2 linked regions of the Nisaea sediminum genome follow. The protein of the gene in region 2 interacts with the protein of the main gene of each other region in a pairwise test. Links are inferred from orthologs where the notes say so. Each region holds a gene or a part of one and is shown on either strand. Other genes may lie near its edges.

The links.
Region 1: the proteins of uvrB (region 2) and uvrA interact in binary tests that used the Escherichia coli proteins (3 or more experiments, as listed by UniProt). The link is inferred for Nisaea sediminum from one-to-one orthologs.

What each region holds. Positions count from the first base shown.
Region 1 is NZ_JACZCQ010000002.1:122,240-126,187, reverse strand. The notes cover bases 1-3,422. They hold uvrA (excinuclease ABC subunit UvrA), read right to left. Parts: upstream 3,066-3,422; coding sequence 201-3,065; downstream 1-200. Other genes in these bases: ssb (single-stranded DNA-binding protein), read left to right, coding at 3,265-3,422; IG122_RS04075 (hypothetical protein), read left to right, coding at 1-204. Also shown: more of ssb, read left to right, coding at 3,423-3,780; IG122_RS04060 (class I SAM-dependent methyltransferase), read left to right, coding at 3,820-3,948. UniProt on the Escherichia coli protein: The UvrABC repair system catalyzes the recognition and processing of DNA lesions. UvrA is an ATPase and a DNA-binding protein. A damage recognition complex composed of 2 UvrA and 2 UvrB subunits scans DNA for abnormalities.
Region 2 is NZ_JACZCQ010000004.1:46,693-54,239, reverse strand. Bases 2,879-5,789 are described here. They hold uvrB (excinuclease ABC subunit UvrB), read right to left. Parts: upstream 5,469-5,789; coding sequence 3,288-5,468; downstream 2,879-3,287. Other genes in these bases: IG122_RS09290 (AAA family ATPase), read left to right, coding at 5,703-5,789; IG122_RS09300 (calcium/sodium antiporter), read right to left, coding at 2,879-3,049. In the rest of the region: excinuclease ABC subunit UvrC, read right to left, coding at 1-458; IG122_RS09310 (SDR family oxidoreductase), read left to right, coding at 870-1,676; IG122_RS09305 (dihydroneopterin aldolase), read left to right, coding at 1,685-2,047; more of IG122_RS09300, read right to left, coding at 2,063-2,878; more of IG122_RS09290, read left to right, coding at 5,790-7,223; IG122_RS09285 (HNH endonuclease), read left to right, coding at 7,271-7,547. UniProt on the Escherichia coli protein: The UvrABC repair system catalyzes the recognition and processing of DNA lesions. A damage recognition complex composed of 2 UvrA and 2 UvrB subunits scans DNA for abnormalities.

The DNA.
Region 1 (3,948 bases), on a different replicon or contig from region 2:
GCGAAGGAAATCACGCCGGACCTTGTCGAGGAATTGAGCAATTTCGTCGTGAACAACCATGGCGGCCGCAACAGGACGTTCTTTTTCGGCGCACCGGATCTCGACACCGCGACCTCGGCGCGCAAGGTCCATTACGATTATGTCGACGGACCGGGCGTTGCGCCCGCCCTCGGCAGTTTCGGCCCGGTCTTCAGCGTCGCCTAGGCCGTCCTTTTCGCGCGCGCCGCATCAAGATAAGGCGCCAGATATTTGCCGGTATAGCTTCCGGCCGTCCCCGCGACATCCTCCGGTGTGCCTTCCGCCACGATCTTGCCGCCGCCCGAGCCGCCCTCGGGCCCGAGATCGACAATCCAGTCCGCTGTCTTGATGACTTCGAGATTGTGCTCGATGACGATCACGGTATTGCCCTGATCGACCAGCGCCTGCAGGACTTCCAGAAGCTTGCGGACATCCTCGAAATGCAGGCCCGTCGTCGGCTCGTCGAGGATATAGAGCGTCTTGCCGGTTGCCCGCCGGGAGAGTTCCTTGGACAGCTTCACGCGTTGCGCCTCGCCGCCGGAGAGCGTGGTCGCCGCCTGGCCGATCTGGATGTAACCGAGGCCGACCCGTTCCAGGGTCTCCAGCTTGTCGCGGATGGACGGCACAGCCTTGAAGAACTCGGCGCCTTCCTCGACCGTCAGCTCCAGCACCTCGGCGATGGACTTGTCCTTATAGGTGATTTCGAGCGTCTCGCGGTTGTAGCGCTTGCCCTTGCAGACGTCGCACTGGACATAAACGTCCGGGAGAAAATGCATCTCGATCTTGATCACGCCGTCGCCCTGGCAGGCCTCGCAGCGCCCGCCCTTGACGTTGAAGGAGAACCGGCCGGCCTTGTAGCCGCGGGTCTTGGCTTCCGGCAGGCCTGCGAACCAGTCCCGGATCGGGGTGAAGGCGCCGGTATAGGTCGCCGGGTTGGAGCGCGGCGTGCGGCCGATCGGCGACTGGTCGATATCGACCACTTTGTCGAGGAACTCGAGCCCCTCGATGCTGTCGAACGGTCCCGGATGTTCCCTCGCGCCATGCAGCTTCTTGGCGATGGCCTTCCAGAGTGTCTCGATGATCAGCGAGGACTTGCCGCCGCCGGAGACGCCGGTGACGCAGGTGAGGGTGCCGAGCGGCAGGGAGACGGTGACATCGTCGAGATTGTTCGCCGTGGCGCCGCGGAGCGTGATGTGTTTGCCTTTCTTCGCCTTGCGCCTTTCGGCCGGGATCGGTACCTGGCGGAAGCCGGTCAGGTACTGGCCGGTCAGGCTCTGCGGCGCACGCATGATCTCCTCAGGCGTGCCGGAGGCGACCACGGTGCCGCCATGGACTCCGGCGCCCGGTCCCATGTCGACGACATAATCGGCGGACCGGATCGCGTCCTCGTCATGCTCGACCACGAGCACGGTATTGCCCAGGTCGCGTAGCCGAACAAGGGTCGCCAGCAGCCGGTCGTTGTCGCGCTGGTGCAGACCTATGGAAGGCTCGTCCAGCACATAGAGCACGCCGGTCAGGCCGGAGCCGATCTGCGAGGCGAGGCGGATGCGCTGGCTCTCGCCGCCGGAAAGGGTGCCGGAGGCGCGGGACATGGTCAGGTAGTCGAGCCCGACATTGTTCAGGAAGCCGAGCCGCTCGTTGATTTCCTTCAGGATCCGTTCGGCGATCTCCGCCTGCTTGCCGGTCAGGTTTTCGGTCAGGGCGGTGAACCATTTCACCGCTTCGGAGATCGACATCTCCGTGACCTCGGAGATGTTGAGCCCGGCGATCTTCACCGCCAGCGCTTCCGGCTTCAGGCGCTGCCCGAGACAGGCCTCGCACGGGGCGACGGATTGGTATTTGGAAAGCTCCTCGCGGCTCCAGGCGGATTCGGTCTCCCGGAAGCGCCGCTCCATGTTCGTCACGACGCCTTCGAAGGGCTTGTTGGTCTGGTAGCTCCGGAGCCCGTCGTCAAAGGTCATGACGACGCGCTCGCTGCCGGTGCCGTAAAGCAGGGCCTTCTGCGCCGCTTCCGGCAGATCCTCGAAGGCGGTGTCGAGCGAGATGCCGAGATGCTTCGCCAGGCTCTCCAGGGACTGCATGTAATATTTTGAGGAGGAATTGGCCCAGGGCGCGATCGCTCCCTTGCGCAGGCTCTTCGATGCCTCCGGGACGATCAGATCCGGGTCGAAATACATGCTGCTGCCGAGGCCGTCGCAGCTCGGGCAGGCGCCAAACGGATTGTTGAAGGAGAACAGCCGCGGCTCGATCTCGTCGATGGTGAAGCCGGAGACCGGGCAGGCGAACTTGGCCGAGAAGGTTGTCCGTTCGCCGCTCGTCGCATCCTCGGCGATCAGCAGCCCGTCAGAGAGATCGAGCGCGGTCTCGACCGAATCCGCGAGACGCGTCGCGATGCCCTCGCGCACAACCAGCCGGTCGACCACGACCTCGATATCGTGCTTCAGCTTCTTGTTGAGGGCCGGCACCTCGTCGATCTCGTACATCTCGCCGTCGACCTTGAGGCGCTGGAAGCCCTGCTTGCGCAGTTCCGCCATTTCCTTGCGGTACTCGCCCTTGCGGCCGCGGACGATCGGCGCCAGCAGATAGAGCCGTGTGCCGTCCTCCATCTCCAGGATCCGGTCGACCATCTGGCTCACCGTCTGGCTCTCGATCGGAAGACCGGTCGCGGGCGAGTAGGGGATCCCGATCCGGGCATAGAGCAGACGGAGATAGTCGTAGACCTCGGTCACGGTGCCTACCGTGGAGCGCGGGTTGCGCGAGGTGGTCTTTTGCTCGATCGAGATCGCCGGCGAGAGGCCCTCGATCAGATCGACGTCCGGCTTCTGCATCAGCTCCAGGAACTGGCGCGCATAGGCCGAGAGGCTTTCCACGTAGCGGCGCTGGCCCTCGGCATAGATCGTGTCGAAGGCGAGCGAGGATTTGCCGGAGCCGCTGAGCCCCGTCAGGACCGTCAGGGAGTTTCTCGGGATCGCGACATCGACGCTCTTCAGGTTATGCTCGCGCGCACCCTGGACGCGGATATCCTTCGGTTCGGAAGAGGCTGACATCGGCGGGGATCCCGAGTAAGAACGAAACAGAAACATTTATAAGCGGCATGGCGCGGCTTTGCCACCCGGTTTTTGCGGGTGCAGCAAATCCGGGACATGCCGCCGGATGGAGGCATCGCGACTGGATTAGCGCCTCCGGATATGGGACAGTCCGGCAACAAATTGCAGACTGGCAAATTCGCAGAGTGGAAATAGAACCATGGCAGGCAGCGTCAACAAGGTCATTCTCGTCGGCAATCTCGGACGCGATCCGGATATTCGCACGATGCAGGACGGAAACAAGGTTGTGAACCTTTCCGTCGCGACCTCGGAAAGCTGGCGTGACCGCAACAGCGGCGAGCGCAAGGAGCGCACCGAATGGCACCGGGTCGTGATCTTCAACGAGAACCTGGCGAAGGTGGCCGAGCAGTTCCTGCGCAAGGGGTCGAAGGTCTATGTCGAGGGCCAGCTCCAGACCCGCAAATGGACCGACCAGTCGGGCCAGGAGAAATACAGCACCGAAGTCGTTCTCCAGCGCTTCCGCGGCGAGCTCCAGATGCTCGACGGACGCGGTGAGGGCGGCGGCGGCGGCCAGGGCGGCGGTTATGGCGGGGACGACGGCTACAACCAGGGCGGCGGTTATGGCGGCGGCTCCGGTGGTGGATATGGCGGCGGCGGCGGCGGTCAGCCCCCGGTCGGCGGCCCGGGCGATCTCGACGACGAAATCCCGTTCTAGGGACGGCGTCGCGACAGGCTCTGGACCGGGAGCAGGGCGATGGATGAGTTTTTCAGATCCAACGAGCGGAAATGGAACGAACTGGCCGAGGTCAATTACAGCTCGGCCAGCAGCGACTACGGTGTCGACGCGTTCCTGAACGGTCCCGAGGGCGCGCGAGACCTGCAC
Region 2 (7,547 bases):
CGATGCTTCACCAGCTGCGGCCATTCATGGTCGCCGGTCAGCAGGATGTAGGGGAAGGACTTGTCGTCGCGCAGCAGCACGTTGAAGCGCGGGCGCAGCTTCTTGATGAGATTGCTCTCGAGCAGAAGCGCCTCGACCTCGGTATGGGTGCGCACGAACTCCATGCGCTGGGTCTCGCTGACCATACGGAAGATGCGGTGCGGCAGCTTCGCCGGGAAGGTGTAGTTCGAGACCCGCTTCTTCAGGTTGCGCGCCTTGCCGACATAGAGCACCTCGTCGGCATGGTCGAGCATGCGGTAAACGCCAGGCGCGTTCGGCAGCAGCTTCACCTGCGCCTGGATCACCTTCACGCCGCGCTCGATATCCGGTTTCGGCGCCGGGGCTTTGGGCGCGGCTGCCGTTTTCGCGCCCGCGGCGTCGGAATGAGAGTCTGCGGGAGCTGGCTTGACTGACGACATGTGATCTTTCTAGCGGATCGGCAGGGTTACGGAAATGGCTTCACGCAGAACGTTTCTGGAACGTCCAACAAGGCGGGCAATGTCTGTCCGACTCTATCCCCGTTCCGTGTGGAAAAGGCTGTGCATAACTCTTGAGCGGCGTGTTCGAGGGCCCGCGTTCCCTCATTCCGGACGCTTTGCCCAAAATTTGGGCATGAGCGCTAAGATAATGAAAATAAACAATAAATATCCTAAGGTGCTGATTCATATCACAATTTGTGACGGGATCGTGACCCTTCCATGACTTAGTTCATGATTAACGGCGAATGTGTAAAAAATGCAGGGAAATTTACGCTACCGCTTTTCGTTGCTGTCATACGGGGTTAGGCTCGCCCCGGTAAATAACCAGCTCCATGTGAAGTTGATTCCCAGATGATTTCCAGATCTGCCGGAGACCTGCGGACAGCACTCGTGACAGGCGGTGCGCGCCGTATCGGGGCGGCACTTGCACGAGGTCTCGCCGCGGACGGCTGGCATGTCGTTATTCACTTCAACGGCTCGGCCGATGCCGCAGAAGAACTGCAGGCGGAGATTCTCGCCTCGGGCGGAGCGGCCTCGACGGTGCAATGCGATCTCGCCGACGCGGCGGCGGTGAGCGCACTGATCCCGGCGCTCGCGGGCAGCGTACCGCCTATCGGTCTGCTGGTGAACAATGCCTCGCTGTTCGAGGGCGACCGCCTGGACAGTCTCACCGCCGAGGCGATGGACCGGCACCACGCGGTCAATCTTCGCGCGCCGGTGCTGCTCTCCCAGGCCTTCGCCCGCCAGGTCCACGCGCAGGCGGCCGGGGGCCTCGCGCCCGGACTCGACTGCTGCATCGTCAATCTGCTCGACAACAAGGTCTTCGCGCCCAATCCGGACTATCTCTCCTATTCGCTGACCAAGTTCGGCCTTGAAGGGTTCACGCGGATGCTGGCGATGGAACTGGCGCCGGTTATCCGTGTCGCCGGTATCGCGCCAGGCGTCGCCCTGCCGAGCGGACCGCAGACGGAGGAGGAGTTCGTGCAATCCCAGAAGGCGCTGATGCTCGGGCGCGGCTGCTCGCCGGATCAGATTCTCGCAGCGCTCCGTTTCATCCTTGCGGCGCCGGCCTTTACCGGGCAGACCATCACCCTAGACGGGGGCCAGGCACTGCAGGCGCTGCCACGCGACATCGCCTTCATGGGCGGGAAGGACTAGCGACAGAGATGCCGATCACCAGTGCCCGGATCCTGCTGGAGAATTTCGCCGTCAATGTCGATATCGGCATCCATGATTTCGAGCGCGGCCAGCCGCAGCGGGTGCTGGTCAGCGTCGAGATGGAGGTCGATGTCGATCCGACCGGCGCCGGCGACGACATCGAGCGGGTGCTGGATTACGATTTCGTCCGCACCGAGATCCTGGAGCTGGTGAAGACCCGCCGCTTCAATCTGCAGGAGACCTTCTGCCACGCCATCATCCAGATCATCGCCGAACGCTCGGCGGTGCGCTGGGTCCGGGCGACGACGCGCAAGCCCGACGTCTACGAGGATTGCGAGGCGGTCGGCTTCAGCCTGCTGTACGAGCGCTAGGGAGCGCCGGGGAAGTCAGCCGCCCGCGAGTGCCGTCACCGGAAAGGTCGTGAACTGGCCGATCACGAAGAGGCCGTAGGCGAGGAAGAACGCGATCGCGATCGGCCGGCCGAGGGTCCGGAGGCTGAGCGCGGCTGCGACGAAGATCACGGTCACGCCGACCATCACCCAAAGGTCGCTGTCCATGATTTCCTCCGGAATGCCGATCGGCTTCACGACCGCGACGGCGCCGAGAATGCCCAGCGTGTTGAAGATGTTGCTGCCGATGATGTTGCCGAGGGCGACGTCGTTGTGCCGGCGCACGGCGGCGACGATGGTGGTGGCGAGTTCCGGCATCGAGGTGCCGAGCGCGACCATGGTGATGCCGATCACCGTCTCGGAGACGCCGAGCAGGCGGGCCACGTCGACCGCCCCGTCGACCAGCATCCGCGCGCCGAAGATCACGCCGGCGAGACCGAGGATCGTGTAGAGCGCCGCCTTGGGCATGGAATCCGGCAGGCTGTCGAATTCCTCCACTTCCTTCGCGTGGACGCTCTCGTCGCCCGCCTGACTGCACCTGCGGTCCTCGCGGTAGCAGTAGAAGAGATAGCCGGCGAGCACGGTCAGCATCACCCAGCCGTGCCAGCGCTCGATCATGCCCGCATGGCAGAGCAGGACGAAGACCACGGTGGAGAACAGCAGCATGAAGCCGTCGCGGCGCAGCGCCGGGTCGCCGCAGGCGAAGGGATAGATCACTCCGACGGTGCCGATCATCAGCAGGATGTTGGCGATGTTGCTGCCGACCACATTGCCGATCGCGATGCCGTCATGGCCGTGCAGCGCCGCCTTCAGGCTGACGAAGAGTTCCGGCGCCGAGGTGCCGAAGGCGATGACGGTGAGGCCGATGACATGCGGCGAGATCTTCAGGATGCGGGCGCCGCCGACGGCGCCCCGGATCATGATTTCGGCCGCGACCAGCAGGACGATAAGGCCGCCGATGGCAAGGGCGAGGGGAAGGATCACGCAGCGGCTCCCGCTTGCATACAATCTCGGGAGAGATGACAACCTTCTGCGGTCACGGGGTATGCCTTCCAGCGCTTCGGTTCGGGACGGCTCCGGTCGCTCCCGGTATTTCAGGAGAGCTCGGCGAGCCTGAATGACTGCCCCTTGATATTAGAGCTATGCCCCTGCTTTCAATGGCATTGATCGGGGAATCGGGATTTGCCGAGCAGCCGGTGGCGACAGCGCTGCCGTCATTGCCTTATTTCCGCCGCTTGCCCGAGGTGCGTTTCGGCGGCTTGCCTCTCGGCGGCTGCACCGGGCCCTTGATGCGGACGACCGCGCCTTTCGGCAGCGGCTTGCCTTCCAGCGTCATGCCGAGATCGGCCGCCTCCAGCCGCTTGATCTCGTCGCGCAGCCGCGCCGCCTCCTCGAACTCGAGATCCGCCGCCGCGGTGCGCATCGCCGCCTCGAGCTCGGAAATCACCTGCTTGATGTCCTTGCCGACCAGCTCGCCCTCGTCGGAGCCGGTCTCGACCGTGACATGATCGCCGCGCTCGTAGACGCTCTCCAGGATGTCGCCGATCGACTTCTTCACGCTCTCCGGCGTGATGCCGTGGGCGGCGTTGTATTCCTCCTGCCGCGCCCGGCGCCGGTTGGTCTCGTCGATCGCGTATTGCAGGCTGTCGGTCATCCGGTCGGCATAGAGCAGGACCCTGCCCTCGATATTCCGCGCCGCGCGGCCGATGGTCTGGACGAGAGAGGTCTTGGAGCGGAGGTAACCCTCCTTGTCGGCATCGAGGATCGCGACCAGCGCGCATTCCGGGATGTCGAGCCCCTCGCGCAGCAGGTTGATGCCGATCAGCACGTCAAAGACGCCGAGCCGGAGGTCGCGGATGATCTCGATCCGCTCCAGCGTCTCCACGTCCGAGTGGATGTAGCGCACCTTGATCCCGGCCTCGTGCATGTATTCGGTCAGCGCCTCGGCCATCTTCTTGGTCAGCGTGGTGATCAGCACCCGCTGGCCGAGCGCCGCGCAGTCCTTGCACTCGGCGATCACGTCGTCGACCTGGGTCTCGGTCGGGCGGACGATGCAGACCGGATCGATCAGCCCGGTCGGGCGCACCAGCTGCTCGATGAAGACGCCGCCGGTGCGGTCGAGCTCCCAGGGGCCCGGCGTCGCCGAGACGAACACTGTCTGCGGGCGCATGTCCTCCCATTCCTCGAACTTGAGCGGCCGGTTGTCCATGCAGGAGGGCAGGCGGAAGCCGAATTCCGACAGCGTCGATTTGCGCGCGAAGTCGCCTTTGTACATGGCGCCGATCTGCGGCACCGTGACATGGCTCTCGTCCACGATCAGCATCGCGTTCTCGGGCAGGTACTCGAACAGCGTCGGCGGCGGCTCGCCCGGATTGCGGCCGGAGAGATAGCGCGAATAGTTCTCGATCCCGGCGCAGGAGCCGGTCGCCTCCATCATCTCCATGTCGAGCACGGTACGCTGCTCGAGCCGCTGCGCCTCCAGGAGCTTGCCCGCCTTGTTCATCTCGTCGAGCCGGAGTTTCAGCTCCTGCTTTATCGCCTTCACCGCCTGGTGGAGCGTCGGCTTCGGCGTCACATAGTGGCTGTTGGCGAAGATCCGGATCTGCTCGAGTTGGGCGGTCTTCTGCCCGGTCAGCGGGTCGAACTCGTGGATCTGGTCGACCTCGTCGCCGAAGAGCGAGAGCCGCCAGGCGCGGTCCTCGAGGTGGGCCGGGAAGATCTCGATCGAATCCCCGCGCACCCGGAAGGTGCCGCGGTGGAAGCTGGCGTCGTTGCGGCGGTACTGCAGCTCGACCAGCTGGCGCATCAGCTTCGTCTGGTCGATGGTCGATCCGGCCTTCACGTTCACCGTCATCTTGCCGTAGGTCTCGACCGCGCCGATACCGTAGATGCAGGAGACCGAGGCGACGATGATGACGTCGTCGCGCTCCAGCAGCGCGCGCGTCGCCGAGTGCCGCATCCGGTCGATCTGCTCGTTGATCGAGGCTTCCTTCTCGACATAGGTGTCCGTGCGCGGGACGTAGGCCTCCGGCTGGTAATAGTCGTAATAGGAGACGAAATACTCGACCGCGTTGTTCGGGAAGAAGCTCTTCATTTCGCCGTAGAGCTGCGCCGCCAGCGTCTTGTTCGGCGCCAGCACGAGGGCGGGGCGTTTCACCTGCTGGATCACATGCGCCATGGTGAAGGTCTTGCCCGAGCCCGTGACCCCGAGCAGCACCTGATCCATCTCGCCCTGCTGGATCCCCGCGACGAGATCCCGGATCGCCGCCGGCTGGTCGCCCGCCGGCTTGTACTCCGAAACGATCTCGAACGGCCGCCCGCGATCCTGCGGCGCGGCATCGGACTTGAGGTCGGGCTTCCGCGCGCCGACGAGGGCGGGGGCGTCTTCGAGTTGGGTGCTCATGAGGGGGAATGTAGGGGGTGGGGTGCGGGGAGGGAAGCTGATTGGATGAATAAGTTTCTCGTGTTCATAGTGGTAGACGGAAACATCTTAACCGCTTTATCGTCTCTTACTCTGCTCCAGCAGTAAATCAGTTTTGCGAAAATGATTGCAATGGTTAAGGTTGCGATGGATTCGGGTATGTCCTTGAATGAATTGAGTTTTCCACATTCATTTTAATCTCAAATTGGCGCTAAAATGCAATTTCTCGTATATCGCAATCGTCGCACTCCTCCCGATGATGAAAGTTTAAATTTTCCATACGTTAGTCTTTATCAAGATAACTGGGATGACTTTGGCTGGAAGTGTCGTTTTGTTGCTACGCTACATATTTCAGATGATGATGAAATATTCTTAGGGCCTCTAAGGATTTCTGATGGGGGCGAATCATTTAGAGTTAAGGAGACACCCAAAGTTCTTTCAAGGTTGCCGTCTGCAAGAGCGTCTTTAGGAGAGTCGATTGCTTATTACCGATATATTGGAAATTTGAATGCTAGATTGCGCAGAAAATATCTGAACGCTGTTGGGGACGTTGTTGCAAAGCCGGATCGGGCGAACCAGATTGAAAGCGAAGGTCTTTGGGAAAAGTGCTTTATGCGCGAAGCGTCATCTCGCCATGCTCTAAAACGAGGAGGGTACTACATTGGCGCCAAGTATGAAGAAGTCGAACCACCTTCTTTTGCATTTGAGATGAGGCTGGATGGTGCGACAGGTCCACACTTAACAGAATTCGATTTTACGCAAATAAACGGCCTCTCGAACAGGATGATCTTGCTGATCGGGCGCAATGGTACAGGTAAGACGCAAACTTTAAGTGCTCTTGCCGCAGGTCTAATGCCCGCAAAGGTTTTTGATCCGAATACGCTTTCGATTGTTCCAGAGACAACCATCACACCAGACCTAGAGATAAGCCGGGTCATTGCTATTTCTTACAATATATTTGATGAATTTCCGCTGCCGCGTTCTCCGGGGGGGCGGGCGCCACGAATGGACGGATCAGCCTATCGTTCTCGAGGTTCCTACAAGTATTGCGGATTGCGAACCGCGGATGGCAACATAAATGCGAATGAAATCAATCAGATGATGGAGGAATCACTAGAGCCAGTTGTGGATAGTGATCGTTTGGACGTTCTCAGAAAAGTGTTGTCAACACTCCTAAGTCCAGACGAGGCGTTGGCGCTCACTTCGGAAGATGATGGCAATAGATCTGACGCCATTCGTTTGTTGAGCGCGGGTCAAAGGCTAGTGGTAGCATTGTTTAGCAACATTATTGGGTTCATTGAAGAAGGATCTCTCTTGCTGATCGATGAGCCAGAGACAAATTTACATCCAGGATTGTTGAGTAGCTTTGTGTCCGCATTGCATGAAACTCTTGAAGAATTTGACTCATATGCGGTTGTTGCTAGTCATTCTCCTATATTGCTGCAACAGGTGCCCAGTAATTATGTCAAACACTATATGCGTGACAATACGGACACGCCGAGAATAAGGAAATTGAATTTTGAGAGTTTCGGGGAGGATTTGGGGGAGTTATCAAGAAAGGTGTTGGGCTTGGCGGACCCGGAGCGTGATTTTACGGATGTCCTAAAAAATCTCTATAAAAAACACGGAAGCGCGGAAGCGGTGGCTGAATTGTTTCAATTTCAGTTGGGAGTTCCTGCAATGGCGCACTTGTATTGTCTTGAGGAGGATGAATACGAAGGAGGTAATTCTACGTGAGGTGCATTGGTCCGTATTTGTCGGGCGCAGTTCCATCAACTCGGGATATGGTCAGTGATTCTACGCCGGAACGCGAAGTATTGTTGACGCCACTAATCTCGCGAGTTGACGCAGCGATAGCTCGTTTCAATAGTGCAACCCCTAATGTGCATAGACTAAGAAAAATTACCCTTACGAATACGGAAAAGGATGCGCTAATTGATGGATTTGAGAGTAGAACCGCCGCCATAAATCGTCGGCTTTCTGCAATGTTAGAAACTTTAGCCCAAGAAAATGCGGATCTATGCCCGTATTGTTCGCTAGATCAAAATCCAGATTTAGATC